One region of the Priestia sp. FSL H7-0729 genome, then DNA from elsewhere that is predicted to be linked to it. Evidence: riboswitches for the same ligand, from Rfam matches in the RefSeq annotation. Region 1 holds a riboswitch; the other holds the start of a gene.

The links. Region 1 has a riboswitch for cyclic di-AMP ahead of MHH93_RS27100 (C40 family peptidase). Riboswitches for the same ligand answer to the same signal wherever they lie in the genome.
Region 2: linked by a shared signal. The riboswitch ahead of MHH93_RS18620 (C40 family peptidase) and the one ahead of MHH93_RS27100 (C40 family peptidase) in region 1 are both predicted to bind cyclic di-AMP.

Annotation. Positions count from the first base shown of each region.
Region 1 covers NZ_JBBOTQ010000023.1:16,125-23,918, forward strand. Annotated here, with positions in the region: gene MHH93_RS27080 (4a-hydroxytetrahydrobiopterin dehydratase) at 1-83, shown strand, start outside; gene rbsK (ribokinase) at 128-1,111, shown strand; gene MHH93_RS27090 (c-type cytochrome) at 1,186-1,542, opposite strand; gene MHH93_RS27095 (GNAT family N-acetyltransferase) at 1,693-2,187, opposite strand; gene MHH93_RS27100 (C40 family peptidase) at 2,542-3,012, opposite strand; cyclic di-AMP (ydaO/yuaA leader) riboswitch at 3,016-3,153, opposite strand; gene MHH93_RS27105 (hypothetical protein) at 3,399-4,250, opposite strand; gene MHH93_RS27110 (M1 family metallopeptidase) at 4,261-6,252, opposite strand; gene MHH93_RS27115 (YwhD family protein) at 6,354-6,857, shown strand; gene MHH93_RS27120 (transglycosylase domain-containing protein) at 7,054-7,794, opposite strand, start outside.
Region 2 covers NZ_JBBOTQ010000008.1:133,284-141,077, reverse strand. Annotated here, with positions in the region: gene MHH93_RS18640 (xanthine phosphoribosyltransferase) at 136-717, shown strand; gene MHH93_RS18635 (hypothetical protein) at 815-1,144, shown strand; gene MHH93_RS18630 (hypothetical protein) at 1,264-1,482, shown strand; gene MHH93_RS18625 (carboxymuconolactone decarboxylase family protein) at 1,624-1,953, shown strand; gene MHH93_RS18620 (C40 family peptidase) at 2,053-2,517, opposite strand; cyclic di-AMP (ydaO/yuaA leader) riboswitch at 2,523-2,654, opposite strand; gene pelA (pectate lyase) at 3,083-4,036, shown strand; tRNA gene MHH93_RS18610 (tRNA-Leu) at 4,217-4,301, shown strand; gene xynC (glucuronoarabinoxylan endo-1,4-beta-xylanase XynC) at 4,388-6,073, opposite strand; gene MHH93_RS18600 (divergent polysaccharide deacetylase family protein) at 6,489-7,331, shown strand; gene MHH93_RS18595 (N-acetylmuramoyl-L-alanine amidase family protein) at 7,306-7,794, opposite strand, start outside.

The sequences.
Region 1 (7,794 bases):
GGGATGCGGGAGGTATCACATCTGTAGATATTAAGGAAGCCGGGCAATATAACGAAGCTTATGACAAAATGAGGTCGGAATAACGAATTCGGTTATTGTCGCGCGGCCGGAAGTGAGTGAACCATACATGTCAGACTATAATCAGGAACAACCTCTTATTGCTGTCGTAGGCAGTCTCAATATGGATCTCGTGGTGAAGACAGACACGATTCCGGAAGAGGGAGAGACGGTGAGCGGTGAGGAACTGCATTATCTTGCTGGGGGTAAAGGGGCGAACCAGGCTGTTGCTGCTGCGCGTCTGGGTGGACAGACGACGATGATTGGTGCGGTGGGATCGGACGGTTTTGGCGAACGTCTGCTGCACAGTCTGACGGAAAGTGGCGCAGATGTCTCGCAGGTTCGCAGATTGGAAGACACGGTTACAGGAACAGCTTCCATTTGGCTCTCTCGGGGAGACAACCGGATTATCGTTATTCCTGGTGCGAATGGGCAAGTTGTGCCTGAGATGCTGGAAGAGGCGGATACGGTAAAAAGCCTGACTGCAGCCGCAGCGGTGCTGCTGCAGCTGGAGATCCCGCTGCCAGCGGTTACCCGCGCCGCCCAACTGGCGGCTGAAGGCAGCGCACTGGTGGTGCTCAACCCGGCTCCCGCGGTGCCGGGTCTGCCCCAGGAGCTCCTGCGGTGCGTCGACGTTGTCACGCCGAACCGCAGTGAGCTTGCCGTGCTTACCGGCCGGGATCACCTCCGGCCGGAAGACTTGGATGCGGCGGTCGCAGAGCTCGCCGCATCCCTCGGGGCCGCTGTCGTCACGACGCTCGGCCCCGAGGGGGCTGTATACGCTGCGGCGCCTGGTGGCCGCGTACAGGCAGGGCGTGCCGGCGCATGCCGTGCGCCCGGCTACGCCGTAAGCGCCGTCGATACGACCGGCGCTGGCGATTGCTTCAACGGCGCGCTGGCGGTAGCCCTCGCGCGCGGTGAGACGTTGGACGCGGCCGTAGGCTTCGCCATGGGTGCGGCCGCGTTATCCGTGACGAAGCTCGGCGCCCAGTCCGGGATGCCGTCTGCACGTGAAGTGGAGGCCTTTCTGGCTGAGCATGCAGCAGAGGCCTAATCAATGGCATAACAAAGAGGCTCTTATTTTCCCAAAAGGGGATTAAGGGCCTCTTTGTTATGCGCGTGCAGAGATTATTTCTTCTCTGAAAGCCACATGGCGATATTGGCAATCTCTTCATCCTGCAGTTTGCCCTTGAAGGAAGGCATACCACCTTTACCTTTGACAATCGTAGAGTAGATCTTCTCCAGATCATCCTGGCTGCCGATGTTGGCCAGAGCAGGTCCTACGCCACCCTGAAGCTGATCCCCGTGACAGGAGATACAATTCGCTTTGACCAGTGCTTCAGCCTGTCCGGCATCCAATGTGACTTCCGGCATGGTTGGCTTGGCTTCTTCAGCCACTTCTTCTTTCCCTGGAAGCGTAAACATTAAAACAATAGCTAAAGCGCATGCTGCAAAAAATACTCCGCTCATGATCCATTTGTGCATCCCTTATGTCCCCTCCAGAATGAAAGATCATCTAACCTGAAACTATCCATATCATTATAACGGAACCTGTACTGACATCATAGCATTTTGTGGGAAATTTTTGAACTAATCACATAACAAGGCGCAAATTTGGTTGCTTTGCAATGGGTTTTAATCACGAGGCCCTTCATAAACCATACAGTGAAAGGGCTTCAAGCCGCTTGGGGTCTGTCGTTCATATGTATCCTGGGTGACAAATCCACTCTTCAGATAGACTTGAATGGCACGAGTGTTCCAAGTAAGCACTTCAAGATCAATCTCATTCGTGGGATTTCGGCGAATAGCTTCTTGTACAATGGCCGTAACAAAAGCTGTCCCTTGACCCTGACCACACAGCTCTGGATGCATGCCGAGACCAATCCGGGTTACCCCTTGAAGCGGAAAGTATTGAGCAAATCCACTTACACGATCATTCTGATCCAGAACGATCGCATATTGCTCCTGCCGCAGCTGTGCATCTCCGAATTCCACTTCCAGCGCTTTCATCTGCTCCCAAAGGAGCCAGCTGTAGATATTGTAAGGCGGATCATACTGCCAACTGCAGATGAGCTCCGCATGTTCTTCTTGCATGGGTACAACGTGAAACATCAAAGGGGCTTCCTTCATACACCTGTATGCTCCTTTCCTTGAAACAGAACTCTTTGTCCACTCTACAAAAGAGATATTCATTTAGCAAGTCTGCCTTACCAGAAAAAATATGAAACAAAAGTTCCGGTAATTTCGTTTATATTATAACAGGATGGGTAAAAACATCATAAGGGCACGGACGAATGAACGAAAAATGAACCTGTTGATGTGGCAAGATATACCCCGAGTGTAACTTGCCACATGAATCAGGATGGAAGCACAAAAAAACCGCCGGATACATTCCTGCGGAGAATGTACCGGGCGGTTCTGTTATGCTTCTTGCTTCGTTCCAGTATGGTTAATGGTTACAGCATCATGTTGCTCAGCTTGTCCCTAGTCAAGGGCCAGTGATTCATACGCGTCCGTGCTCATAATCCGTTTAGCGCCAACATAACGATTGGCCCAATAATTTTCACTCAATGCACTGATCGTCACGCCTTTGGAAGAAGAGGAGTGTGCGAACTTTCCATCCCCTACAAAGATTCCTACATGTGATACGCCTTTACCTGTTGTATTAAAGAATACCAGATCGCCAGCTCTCATTTCCATGCGGGATACAGAATCGCCCATGTCGAATTGGGAACTCGATTGGCGTGCCAGATCAATACCCAATTTGTCGAATACATATCGTGTAAATCCGGAGCAGTCAAAGCCGTTAAGCGTTGTTCCCCCACTTTTGTATGTAGTTCCCATTGCTGAATCAATTACTGCGTCCATTTTTGAATCTGCGAATGCGCTACCTGCACCAAGCGATAATGCGAATGTGATGCTAAGTACAGCTGCGGTTAATTTCTTCTTGAACAAGAGATATTCCCCTTCCAACGCCTGCGAGGTTAGCTTAAGGATTCGGTTGAAGGTCCCCTATGATCCCTCTGTAGCAAGATCAATTCACCCATAACTGGTTCCCCCGCTTCCCAGGTGCCAGGAATTTGGCTATGCTAGTTATGCACCTGCGAAATCAAGAAATGACGATTTAATTTTAAGTAGTTACAAATATGAATGTAAAGATTACAAAGTTGTTACTAAAAACTCACTGCGATTATTGTAACAGAGGAGTACGGCTTTGGCAACGTTTAGCAACAAAATTAGCAAAAAAAACCTCGACCTTTGACGGGGAAAGGTTGAGGTTTGCCTATTTATAAGTACATATCAGGCCATAAGTTTAACATGTGATGGTAACAATTTTTAAACTATCTGCTCTCACCTTTGGCTATTTTGGACTGCCATAATCGGAAATGGCTGCATATTTTCCACAGACTCAATAGACATCTGGCTAGTGGATACGTCTGTTGTAGTATAAGTCCGGTAAGCCCCGTTACTAACCATGAGGCTGAAGTGAATGCCCCGAAGACGAGTAGATGAACTCCGCCCAACAGGAGTGCAATGCCGATTACGGCGAAGAGATGACGCAGTGCAATCCAGAGTGCCTTGAGAGTACCGTGAGCCCCACCTTCTCCTTCTGGTGCCGAAACACCGAACTGCATGTAGAGCAGGGCATGGTGGATGATCCAACCATATACAATCCAGGCAGCAACATAAGGTATGCCAGGTACAAGTAATTGAAGGGAATGAAATCCGTCCATGAGGATCGAGTAGAGCTTAGGTATGAGCCAGTAGGCGGGCAGAAGTATCAATAATGTACGTATGGTGTGGAGCAGCATCATCGGTTTCCACAGGTTTCTGATTCCGCGGACGAATGGGATGCGCTCTTCTGTAGAATTAAAGTGCTGAAGTGAGTAGAGCAGTCCGGCCTGAATCAGGGGGCTAATCAACATGCGAACCAGCAGCATGCCCCCGAGAATCCATAGATAACGATGAACCTCCGGATGGGTAGACAAGTTAAGTTGGCTTTCCATTTTGAACAAAAGTGTACTCAGCTCCCCGGCATCAGGATCTGGATAGCGCAGGAGGAGTGGGATGACTGCCGATTGTACCATTCGATAGAAGAAATATCCCCATATGAGTTGATAAAGAAATAAGAGTGCCGCAATGAACATATGCTGACGGACGAGAAACCAGCCTTCACGTATTTTCGCTTTCACCGTTTCCACCTCACCATGACAGACCTCCGAATATGGCTTCTATTAGTTTGGTTACACTTATGCTCCAGCGGGATTTCGTCTGCTCATCCAGTCCGGATTTCAGGAAATTGTTCATATGGCGGTTCTCCAGCACGATCGTGTACAGTGGATCGGTCATGGCCCAGGATACGGGTGATGTGTGAGTTAATTTATAAGTAATGCGATCTTCTTTGCCATCCCATTGCTTGGTGAGGGTATGTCCGTCTTCAAAAGCAATTCGAACAGGAACGGCGTTGTAATCACTACCTTTTTTGGCGATTGTTACGGATGACTCGTACCATGTTTGACCGTCTTTCTGTATGGGCGTAACACGAATCTTTTCTACAGCAAAGTCAGCCATCCCGTCACCGTAGACGTAATGATCAAAATATTCAGACCAGGAAGTGCGTGTCACTTGTTCCACAACGTTCTGGAAATCAGCCGAAGTGGGATGTTTGAAACGGTACTTCTTCACATAGGTAGAGAGAATGCGTTCCATCTTTTTTGTGCCGACTTGATGTTCAATACCAAGCAATACAAGCTTGCCACGTGTGTAGACATTGGCTGCATACTCATTCTGTGAATCGAACTTCCAGGATTCTTGGGTTAAAGACGAAGGAGACGTAATCAGGCCTGATTGTACCGGCAGATTCGGAATCAATCCGTATTCCTGCTCCATCAGTTTGTCTTCTGCATAAGAGGTGAACCCCTCATCCAGCCAGGCTTCCTCGAATTCGTTGCTGGCAACCATACCGTAGAAATATTGGTGTCCGATCTCGTGGACTACGGTACGTTCCAGGTCATAACCTGGAGTGGTATCATCGGCTCCAAAGGCTGTAACCAGCGTAGGGTATTCCATACCTCCAGCACCGTTCCCCGATTTGGGTGGAACAACGATGGATAAGGTAGCGTAAGGATATGGGCCAAACCATTTGCTATAATTGGCTAGTGCGGCTTTAGCGGCGTAGAAATAACGTTCTTTCAAATCCTGATGAGCAGGGTCCAGATATAACTTGATTCGTACACCGGGCACATTGGGTGCAGAAAAGGGTTCCTCGGCGTAGACAAAATCCGGTGAAGCTGCCCAGGCGAAATCATGCACATCATCGGCATAGAATTGATAAACCTTTTCTCCGTTCTTCACCACGGCTTGTTGTGTCGGAAATCCGGTAGCAGCAACTTTGTATGTTTCAGGCACCCGAATACGCACACTATATATACCGAAGTCGGCGTAAAACTCTGAATTGCCATGGTATTGATGCAGATTCCAGCCTTCTGTTGTCCGTCCGCGTCTGCCCACAGGTTCATATGCACTTATTTTGGGGAACCATTGACCTGCCATGACAAAATCATCAGCAGTTCCCATCCGGGCGAAAATTTTCGGCAGATTCACCACAAATCGGGTATGGATTGTAATGCTTTCCCCGCCTTTGACGGGTTTGGGTAAGCGGACTTTAATGAGTGTGGTGTCCTTGATGTTTCCGTCATCTGGTTGCACATACTGCATCCGGTGCAGCAGAGAGAGCCCGTCCTCCGTTTTCATTTCGGTAATGTTCATCGAGCCATAACCATTGGTAGGCATGATATCACCCCGAAGTTTTCCACCGGATTCCTTCATAAAGGTGGTGTCAGCAGAAGAGAAGGCGTTGGGATACATATGAAAGTAAAGCTCGTTGACGGTTTTTTTACCTGGGTGTGTCCAGGTAATCGTCTGAGTTCCTTCCAGTACGTTCCCTTCGACCAGTTTTACATCCATGTGATATTCCACAACACGGTTGCTGTACACTTCGGCAGTGGGGGTCTGTACACTTTCTGGAGGTGCTGGCGTTGGGGCTTTTGCCTTAGGCTTGCCCGATTCCGGGGCAAGTGTTGGCAATTCGGAATGAGTTGAGTGAGTATAACCCAGAGTGATCCATATCCCTCCGGCCAGCACACACAGGGCCAGGGATGCGGTGAGCCAGCTCTTGGCGCGTCGTGGAATCATCGATAAATACCTCCCGTTGACAAGCATCTACAGCATGTATATGTTTGCAATGGGCCAATTATTAGTTAAAATATTTGTATCAACCCTTGGAGGCTATAAACATGGACCAAAACGAGCAAAACGGCAAAAAACAGATTGCCTTGAATATCGTTAGTGCAAAGAGCAAGCATAAAGGCTTCGGTGCAGGCTCCATTGATCTGAATAACCTTTCTCCGGTCATTATTGATAATGGCGAAGCCAAAATTGATATTGGTGCGATGCATGCGAAGAGTAAAGTGGAGCGCAATATCAAGTTCTCGACGAATCGCGAAGATGTACCCAACGGACGCCAGGTATGGCTGGTGTGGGTAGCTGTAGATCGCACGGAAGAGGGGCAACTGTATGGTGGAGCAACGGCATGTGAGATGTGGATCGATACAGAAGCGAGACGCGGATGGAAACTGCTGGCTGAACATGTGAATCGCATGGATTACGCCATGAAGCGCCGTTTCATGCTGGATGAGCTGGGGCCGGAAGATCGGGCTGCACTCAAGAAGTTGCTGATCTCACATAATGAAGAATGGTGGAACGCTTCTCCAGATGAATTGAAAGAAGCACTCGCCTAAGGCAGATCGTTCAACACCGTTTAAAAGCAAAAAAAAAGGCCCCTTGACCGGAAAGTTCGGTTTGGGGTCTTTTGCTTGTGCACTAACCATATTCATCGATCTGAATAATTATGAGTTTTCATCCGCAGTGAATTTCCAAATGCCCAGTAGATGTAGTGGTCATAAGGTGACGCATTTAAGTCATTGCGCATTTGCGTCATTCTACCCACCAACGTTTGAAATCACCCCACCAGGAATGTTTTTCTTCCTGTATGCCTTGCTGATTCTGTACCTGACGGGCTTTCTCATCTTCACCAGAATCCGAATCATTCGTTGTCCCATGGCATACCTCTGTCGGTTCAGTGCCATCAATAAAAACTTCCAGACGTTTCTCTTCACAACCGTTGCCGGCCAGCTTGCCGGATTCCGGGTCGATATAGACACTTACGACATGATCAGGCACGGTGAAAATTTTGGGTGGTACACTCGCAAGTGCTTGCTCTGTGAACTGGGCAAAGATCGGTGCAGCCCGGCGGCCATCGGAAGTTGAGATGGCTTTGCCTTGGTCGTACCCAACCCATACGGCGGTAGAGAGCTCTGGTGTGAATCCAACGAGCCAGGCATCCGTATTGGTCGTCCCTGTCTTTCCGGCTACCGGACGTTTGATCGCCTTAGATACCCGGTTACCCGTTCCCCCATTTTCGAACACACTTTCCATCAAACGAGTTAGTACATAAGCCGCCGCAGGTTCCACCACGGTCTCAGCCTTGGTTTGAGGCGATTCATAGAGTACACGTCCTGCTGCATCTGTCACTTGCAGAATGGCCACAGGTGGTGTCCGTTGTCCACCAGCAGCAATGACGGAAAAGGCTGACGCCATCTCCAGCGGGCTTACAGGTGAAGTTCCCAGTGCAAGAGAGGGCACGGCGCTCAGGTTGCTTGTAATGCCGAGGTTTTT
Region 2 (7,794 bases), on a different contig from region 1:
ACGAAAGTCATGACAATCGATAATGAGCTATGGCTTGAAATACGTCCCAAGGACAGTGCCGAGGCAATTTCGCTTGAACTTATAGATAGATATATGATACTTTTACCTCATAGGATAGGCTTGGGAGGTCAAATCATGGAATTATTGAAACAACGAATTTTACAAGAGGGTGTAGTCATCTCGGATCAAGTATTGAAGCTGGATGGTCTGCTGAACCATCAGATTGATCCTGCATTAACAATGGAGATGGGACGTGAGTTCGCTGCCCGTTTTCGTGAAAGTGGAGTGACTCGGGTGATCACGGTGGAATCCTCAGGGATTCCGGTTGCGTTTGCCGCAGCGTATGAACTTGGGGTGCCACTTGTATTCGCCCGTCGCAAAAAAACACTTCTGGCTGATCCTGATGCTTACTGTGAACGTGTTCCTTCCTTTACCAAAGGAATTGTAACGGACATTATGGTATCACGCGAGTTCATTCATGAGAATGACCGTATTTTGTTCATTGATGATATTATTGCCAATGGAGATGCCGCTCGTGGCGTCATCAAAATAATTGAGCGTTCCGGTGCGGAACTCGTCGGATTCGGCGTTGTGGTCGAGAAAAGTTTCCAGGCAGGTGCACGCACGATTCGTGAACAGGGGATTCCGGTGGAAGCCTTGGTACGCATTCGTTCTCTGAACGATGGAACGGTACAATTTGACGATAACGAAATGTGACATTTTAAAGGAATAGGGCCTATTTTTTGAACTATGCCTTTGCATGACCGCGGATTTCATTTATAATGGGGTTATGTTAGGGAGAGGAGGCAACACCATGGGGAACCAACCGGCAACAGAACAATTTTTTAATGATAAGCTGGCGGAATCGAAAGTTCATTTTGAACGTGCCCTGGATTGTAAACATACGGAATTCGATGACCTTTATCCCTATATGATTGAACATCCTCAATTTTTCTGGTACAAACGCTACGTTGCCTGGTCAGAATTACTGACGATTGTAGGCTTATGCGAAGAGTTGTCCTTCTCTTGGAAAGAACAATTTACACCGCATCAAGTGGAGTACCTTGAAGAACGTGTGATGTCCGCCAAAGTGCTTGATTTTTGGTTCGAGAAGAACGACAGCAAAGAGCACGCGCAGCGGTAACTTTCAGTCGGGACATAATTTCGAATGACATGACAGTCCAATACAGTCACGTGAGACCTAAATGACTTTTCATTTAGGTCTCTTTTTGTAAATAAATTTGGAATATAGGAGCCATGCGCATGATTAGTGATACACAATTGGATGCCCTGCGTCTGTCAGGTGAGAAAGTCAGAGTAGTACGGGACGAGCTGGAATCGAACGATGTAACCGGGATTGTTGTTGCCTGGGATGGGGAGCAGGTACTTATCCGTCGTCAGAATCGACGTGTCGTCAAGTTGGATCGTGGTTACCGATATCAGTTATTCAGCGAACCGCGCCAGAGCCCACTTGGTGAGTAACAACTAGTACCAGGGCAGAACCGTGAGCGTTTAAATGTTTGGAATTACCATGATTACTTGGCATAATTGTCTCGCTCGGGAGAGAAGATAGGTACAGTGAGGAAGATCTGTAACTATAGCCGAGAGGGTGTGCTACAAGCCATGACATTGATGAATGATAAAGTTCATGCCTACAAAGATCAGATTGGAGCATTAAGCGATGTGCTGCCAGGTGTGGTCAAGTCGTATCATGAGTTTACGGGAGAATGTTTTCAACCTGGTGTGATTGATGCCAAGACAAAACAGCTGATTGCGCTCGGCATTGGATTGTTCGCCAACAATGAGGTATGTACCTTCTACCATGTAGAAGAAGCCCGTGCCAAGGGCGCTACAGATCAGGAGATTATGGAGACCGTTGCTGTGGCCGGAGCTGTAGGCGGCGGACATGCCTTGTCTCAGGGCGCGATGCGAGTGCAGAAGGCGCTGCATTAAGTGCAGATGGGGTAGTCAAAGACTGTTCTCATAAAAGGGAAGACAAACAAAAAGAGGAGGTTCCGAATTGATCCGGAACCTCCTCTTTCTTTATCCTGCCTACATTTTACCCAACATTTTATCATACATAAACTGTCCAGTTACCCGACGTGCTGTCACGTAGCGGTCATTGAAGTATGGATTCGATAACTTCGTGATGCTTACACCTTTACTGCTGGAGGCGTGAGCAAACTGTCCGCCGCCGATATAAACACCTGTATGTGAAATGCCTTTGCCTGTTGTGTTAAAGAACACCAGATCACCTGTCCGAACATTGCTCTTGGCTACCGGAGTACCTGCTTTGGCTTGCTGTTGCGAAGTGCGTGGCAATTCAATGCTGTATTTGTTGAAAATATATCTCATAAACCCGGAACAATCGAAGCCGGCCAGAGTCGTGCCACCCCACTTGTAAGGTATACCTGTCATGTTGTTCACTACGGAGTTAATACTGCTTGCCTCTGTGCTTGTTGCCCCGGATGTAAATAGTACAGCCGCTCCAAAAATGGAGATAATCAGTTTTTTCAAAATCAATGTTCTCCCTTCGATGCCTACGGAGTTAGCTAAGGGTTCGGTAGAAGGTTCCCTATATTTCCTATGTATAAGAATAATTCACCCAAAATGGTTCCCCCGTTTTCAAATCTGAAACTCGGCAAATGAATAATTAAGTTTTTGTAACTATTTGAAACTATATTGCATAAATGCGTAATTGTCAAACCCATTTAAAACCCTTCTTAGTGCCCCAATGTTATCGGAATTACAGTTTTTTTAGGCAAGAAGGGATTAAGTTTGGGTATCATTCATGACAAAAACGTCATTATTGATTCGTTTAAGACGAATTTGGATAAATAAATAGGTTTGTCATGAGTTGAAAGAACTATTCCGTTATGTAGAATTAAAGAGATTATATTGATTAAGTTGCATATATTGACAAAAATATATTTTTTGCATATTATCTCATTATCCACACCACATATTGGATGAAAATAGATTTTATTGGTTTATACATTCAAATGAAGGAGGTGTAGGGACTGGCTTATAGGTAAGGTAGAACTTTGGGTTTTATTAAAATGAACATGGGAGAGTGTTACATTTGAAAGCGAAGAAAATAGTTACTTTTGTCCTGGCATGCACCATGGTGTTCTCAACAGTTGGAATGGCAGTTTTCCCTGTAGCGACGGTATCTGCTGCAGATGCATCGGGAACCACAGCGAGTATTTCTGATATTTTGAAGAACCAGCTGCCGGATGGAGGTTGGAGAAAAGATTATAAACAAACAAGCGGAGAGTGGGCGAAGTCCACGATAGACAACAAGGCTACATACTCAGAAATTAGAAGATTGGCGAAAGAATTTAAGAAGACGAATGATCCGCGTTACTCCGCAGCTGCAATCAAAGGAATTAACTTTTTGATCAATATGCAGTATTCGAACGGCGGATGGCCGCAAGTCTATCAAAGCTCCGGATATCACAAACATATCACTTACAATGACGATGCCATGATTAATGTGATGATCATGCTCGATGAAGTAGCATCACGCAAAGGTGATTTCTCGTTTATCGACAGTACACTTGCCAATCGCAGTAAAAATTCAGTTGCCAAAGGTGTGGAGGCGATTCTGAATACACAAGTCGTTTCAGGCGGCAAGTTGACAGCGTGGGGACAACAACATGATTCCAGTTCCCTTAAACCGGCGAGCGCAAGAATCTACGAAGTACCATCGTTGACAGCTGGAGAGAGTGTAACGATTGTTAAATTCCTGAAAACGAGACCTGCCAACGCCAAAATTACCGCATCCATTAAAGGAGCGGAGGAATGGTTTAACAAGGTGAAAATTACGGGTTACAAGTATGAAAGAGCCAATGGAGATAGCAAAATTATCGCTGACTCCAAAGCGGCACCGATTTGGGCACGCTTCTATGAGATCGGAACGGATAAACCAATCTTTATTGGTCGTGACGGGGTAGTTAAATACAAATTAAGTGAGATTGATAAAGAAAGAAGAGGCGGTTACGCATGGTATGGTAACTGGCCTTCCAAGCTGTAATTTGTAGTATCCGTTGCATTCGCTTTAATGAACTTATAACAATGAGCATTTAAAGGTAAAGCCCGAATCGACATGGACGTCTGGTTCGGGCTTTCATGTTATTATTTTCAGTATTGACATGATAGATTCTGCATGATATATTATTTCTTGTCGCTGAGATTGGTCAGTGAGATACAATATGCGGTCGTGGCGGAATTGGCAGACGCGCACGGTTCAGGTCCGTGTGGGCTAACCCCCCGTGGAGGTTCGAGTCCTCTCGACCGCATCTAATAAAAAGACTCCTTAAGCTAACGCTTAAGGAGTCTTTTTTGTTTGCTTTTTTTGATATTATCTTTTTAGTCTGACGGACCTTTATTGTGCTGCGGTAATATTAATGCTGTCAATATTCGGTCCTTCGGTTCCCGTGGTTACAACTTTCAAGGTATTGGTTCCCGTGTTCATGGGGACCTGTATTGTTTTTTCAACCCAAGTGGACCAGCTTCCTGTTGCCGGAAAGGACTCGTTGCTGATGACTTTGGCTCCGTTAACAAAAATGTCAAGGTTACGGGTTCCGCTTTCCAGCGCATAACGAATCTTTACGTTTTTGGTACCTGTAATCGTATTGTTAATGGCGTTCCATTGAATGGCTGAACCAGTCGTTGCATTGAAGTTGACATACCCGGAGCCAGTGTAACCAGGGTAGATCGTTTCAATGGTAGCATCCGTAAGAGTTGTTCCGGTCTCGGCTTCATAAGTAGTGCCACTACCTGTATTTCCGCCGTTATTCCCGCCAGTAATGTTGGCAACAAACGTTGTTACGCTCTGAGCCGGGAGCTGTGCCGTGAAGGCCCCATTGGATACGTTAAGCGAGGCCGCACTTGCCAGGTTGCGACTGCTGTCCGTAACCCATGAGGACACCGTGGAGGCATTACCATTTTGCAGAACGAATTTTTGGCTTGTGGCCGAAGTTCCACGGTTAATTGCTACGACAACGACCTTGTTATCCCCTTTGTAGGCAGAAACAAATGTGTTCGTATCCGGGTTTTTGGTTGCATCCACTCTGAGATAGCCAGGACGTACAAATTTGGAGAAATGGGCCATATTATACCCGCGTTTGCTTATGGTACCGTCTTCTTTCATCGGACCATACTGTCTGCGGATGTACCACCACACATAGGCTTGGAAATCACCTTCTACCATGGCATTGTGCATGTGATAGGAAACTTCTAGTGCTTCAGGCCAGCGGTCTGCTGAATTGTTGTCACTGTTTGGAACATACACCTCAGTCATCCACAGTTCTTTGCCAGCTCCTTTTTGCTTAAAGAGAGGGTAGGCAAAATTCGAAATCTGGGTTCCGTACGTATGTGCTCCCAGAATGTCCATGTTGGCAAGGGCCTGCGGATCATTCAGGATTGGGTCAGATATGTTCTTTAAGTACTGGAAGGATTCAGGTGCCATGACTTTGGTACCTTGAATGGAACCAGCATTTTCTTTCATGAATCGAAGGATCTCTTGTGGAGTCCACCAGGTCCAGTCATGAGCATAATCCGGTTCATTTTGTACCGAAATGGCATAGAGATCTACACCGTTATTTTTCATGTAGGATACAAAGTCGTTCAGATGTTGCGCATATGCGGCATACTTGTCGTATTTCAGACGTTTGGCATTTGTATCCCCGTTACGGTTGAATGTTTCAACCATACTGCTCGGAGGATTCCAAGGGGATGCGAATACGATAGCCCCCTTTTCAATAGCCCGTTTGGCTGTGGCAACTTCACGATACCAGTTATTAGAATCTGGATCGACGTAGATCCTGAGAATTGAAAAGCCTAACTGATTCTGGTCGTTACCGAAAGCAGTTTCACGCTGAGCGGGCGTCAGATCACCAATCCAGGCAGGAAGGTTAATACCCCCAAAACCCTTGATCAGTTGTTTTTCCGAGGACAAATTAATGTTGGCATCACTTGCCGCCGAAACTTGTGTAGGACTTAACATGAGGGGCAGAGCTGTTAAGCAGGCCAATAAAACATTGATCGTTTTTTTGAATTTGAATTTCATTACTGTCATCCTCCTCGATAATGGTAAATGGTTACATAGAGAAACCGCGACCAGGGTAACAAATAAGAAGAATTGATAGTCTGCATTTATTTTATGTAAACCCTTTCAAAACCCCCTTCCACAAATCATAGGAAAGAAATAAAACACACTAACTTCTTTCATTTGTTGATTCTACTAAATAATTCCTATACTGAAAACCTGACAAATTACAGTATTTCTTCTAATTAATCTCTTTTTTCTACGGTTCAATGACAGTTCCTGTCTGAATAGAAAGGTGAAGAGTGGGATGTTGTAGATTCTCGGCTAAGATAGAGGTCTCCAATGGTGGAATGTTGTTTTAAGGAAGGCTTTGGCTTACATATTACTCCCTTCAATATCAAACAATGAGATCACAGAAACTTACGGGGAGGGAATCATGATGAAGGAAAAGAGAAAGCACTACTATCGGTTCATTGCAGGTTGCATGGCATTGTTGATTGTCATTTGCGCAGGCATATCGGCAGGAGGGAAAACAGCGGCCGCTTCAGAATCCACATCGAATCACAAACGGTTAGCGATTATTATCGATGATGTTGGTAACGACATGAAGGGTACGGCGGAGATCCTGGCGATGCCAGTTAAACTAACGGTAGCAGTTATGCCTTTTTTGCAGACAACGAAGAAAGATGCGATAGCTGCACATGAAAAGGGAATGGATGTAATTGTGCACATGCCCATGGAACCCAAAAAAGGAAGACCTGAATGGCTGGGCCCGGGTGCAATCACATCCAATCTGACAGACGAAGAAGTCCGCTCACGCGTGGAGAAAGCAATCGATGATGTGCCTTACGCGATTGGCATGAACAATCATATGGGTTCCAAAATTACTTCGGACAAACGCATCATGTCCATTGTGCTCGATGTATGCAAAGAGCGGGGCCTCTTCTTTGTCGACAGCCGTACGAATTTTCGCTCCGTGGTGGGGGAACTTGCCATATCCAAAAATATGCCGCCTGTAGGTAATGACATTTTCCTGGATGATCAAAACTCCAAGCAACACATTCGCAAGCAAATGAATCTGGCAGCTCAGCGATCCATCGACAAGAATATATGTGTTGTCATTGGTCATGTCGGACATACGGGGATGAACACCTCCGCAGTGATTCGTGAATCCGTCTCCCGTCTGCAGGGGCAGGTTGAGTTTGTAGGAATCGGTGATCTGGTTCGAGATGTGTGGCAATGGCAGTCTGCACCTACACTACCGACAGATAATAAATAATGCCCTTGGCAATAGACTCTGCGATTCGTTTTTGCTCAGCGGGATCACTCATTCTGGCTCGATCTTCGGCATTGCTCAAAAATCCGGTTTCGACGATGACGGCAGGTTGCTTCACGTAATTCAATAGATAAAAGGGCTTGCCCCACACAACCCCGTGCTCCGTTCCGAACAATTGGTTCATGGCGTTCTGAATGGATTGGGCCAGCAAATAACTCCTGCCTTCCTTCTGGTGCAGTACCACCGGACCGTGTGCAGCCGATCGGGGACTCCAGTTCGCATGGATGCTGACGACGATATCTGTACTTACTTCTTCGCTAAGGCTCTTGCGTTGGGCAAGATCCTTGGTATGACGGGAGCGGCTGTTCAGCCAGCGGTTCTCATCACTAAGTGCATAATCACCAAGTCGATTGATGATAACGGCATAACCTTTGCTGCGAAGCAGGAGATAGACCTTTTGGCTAAT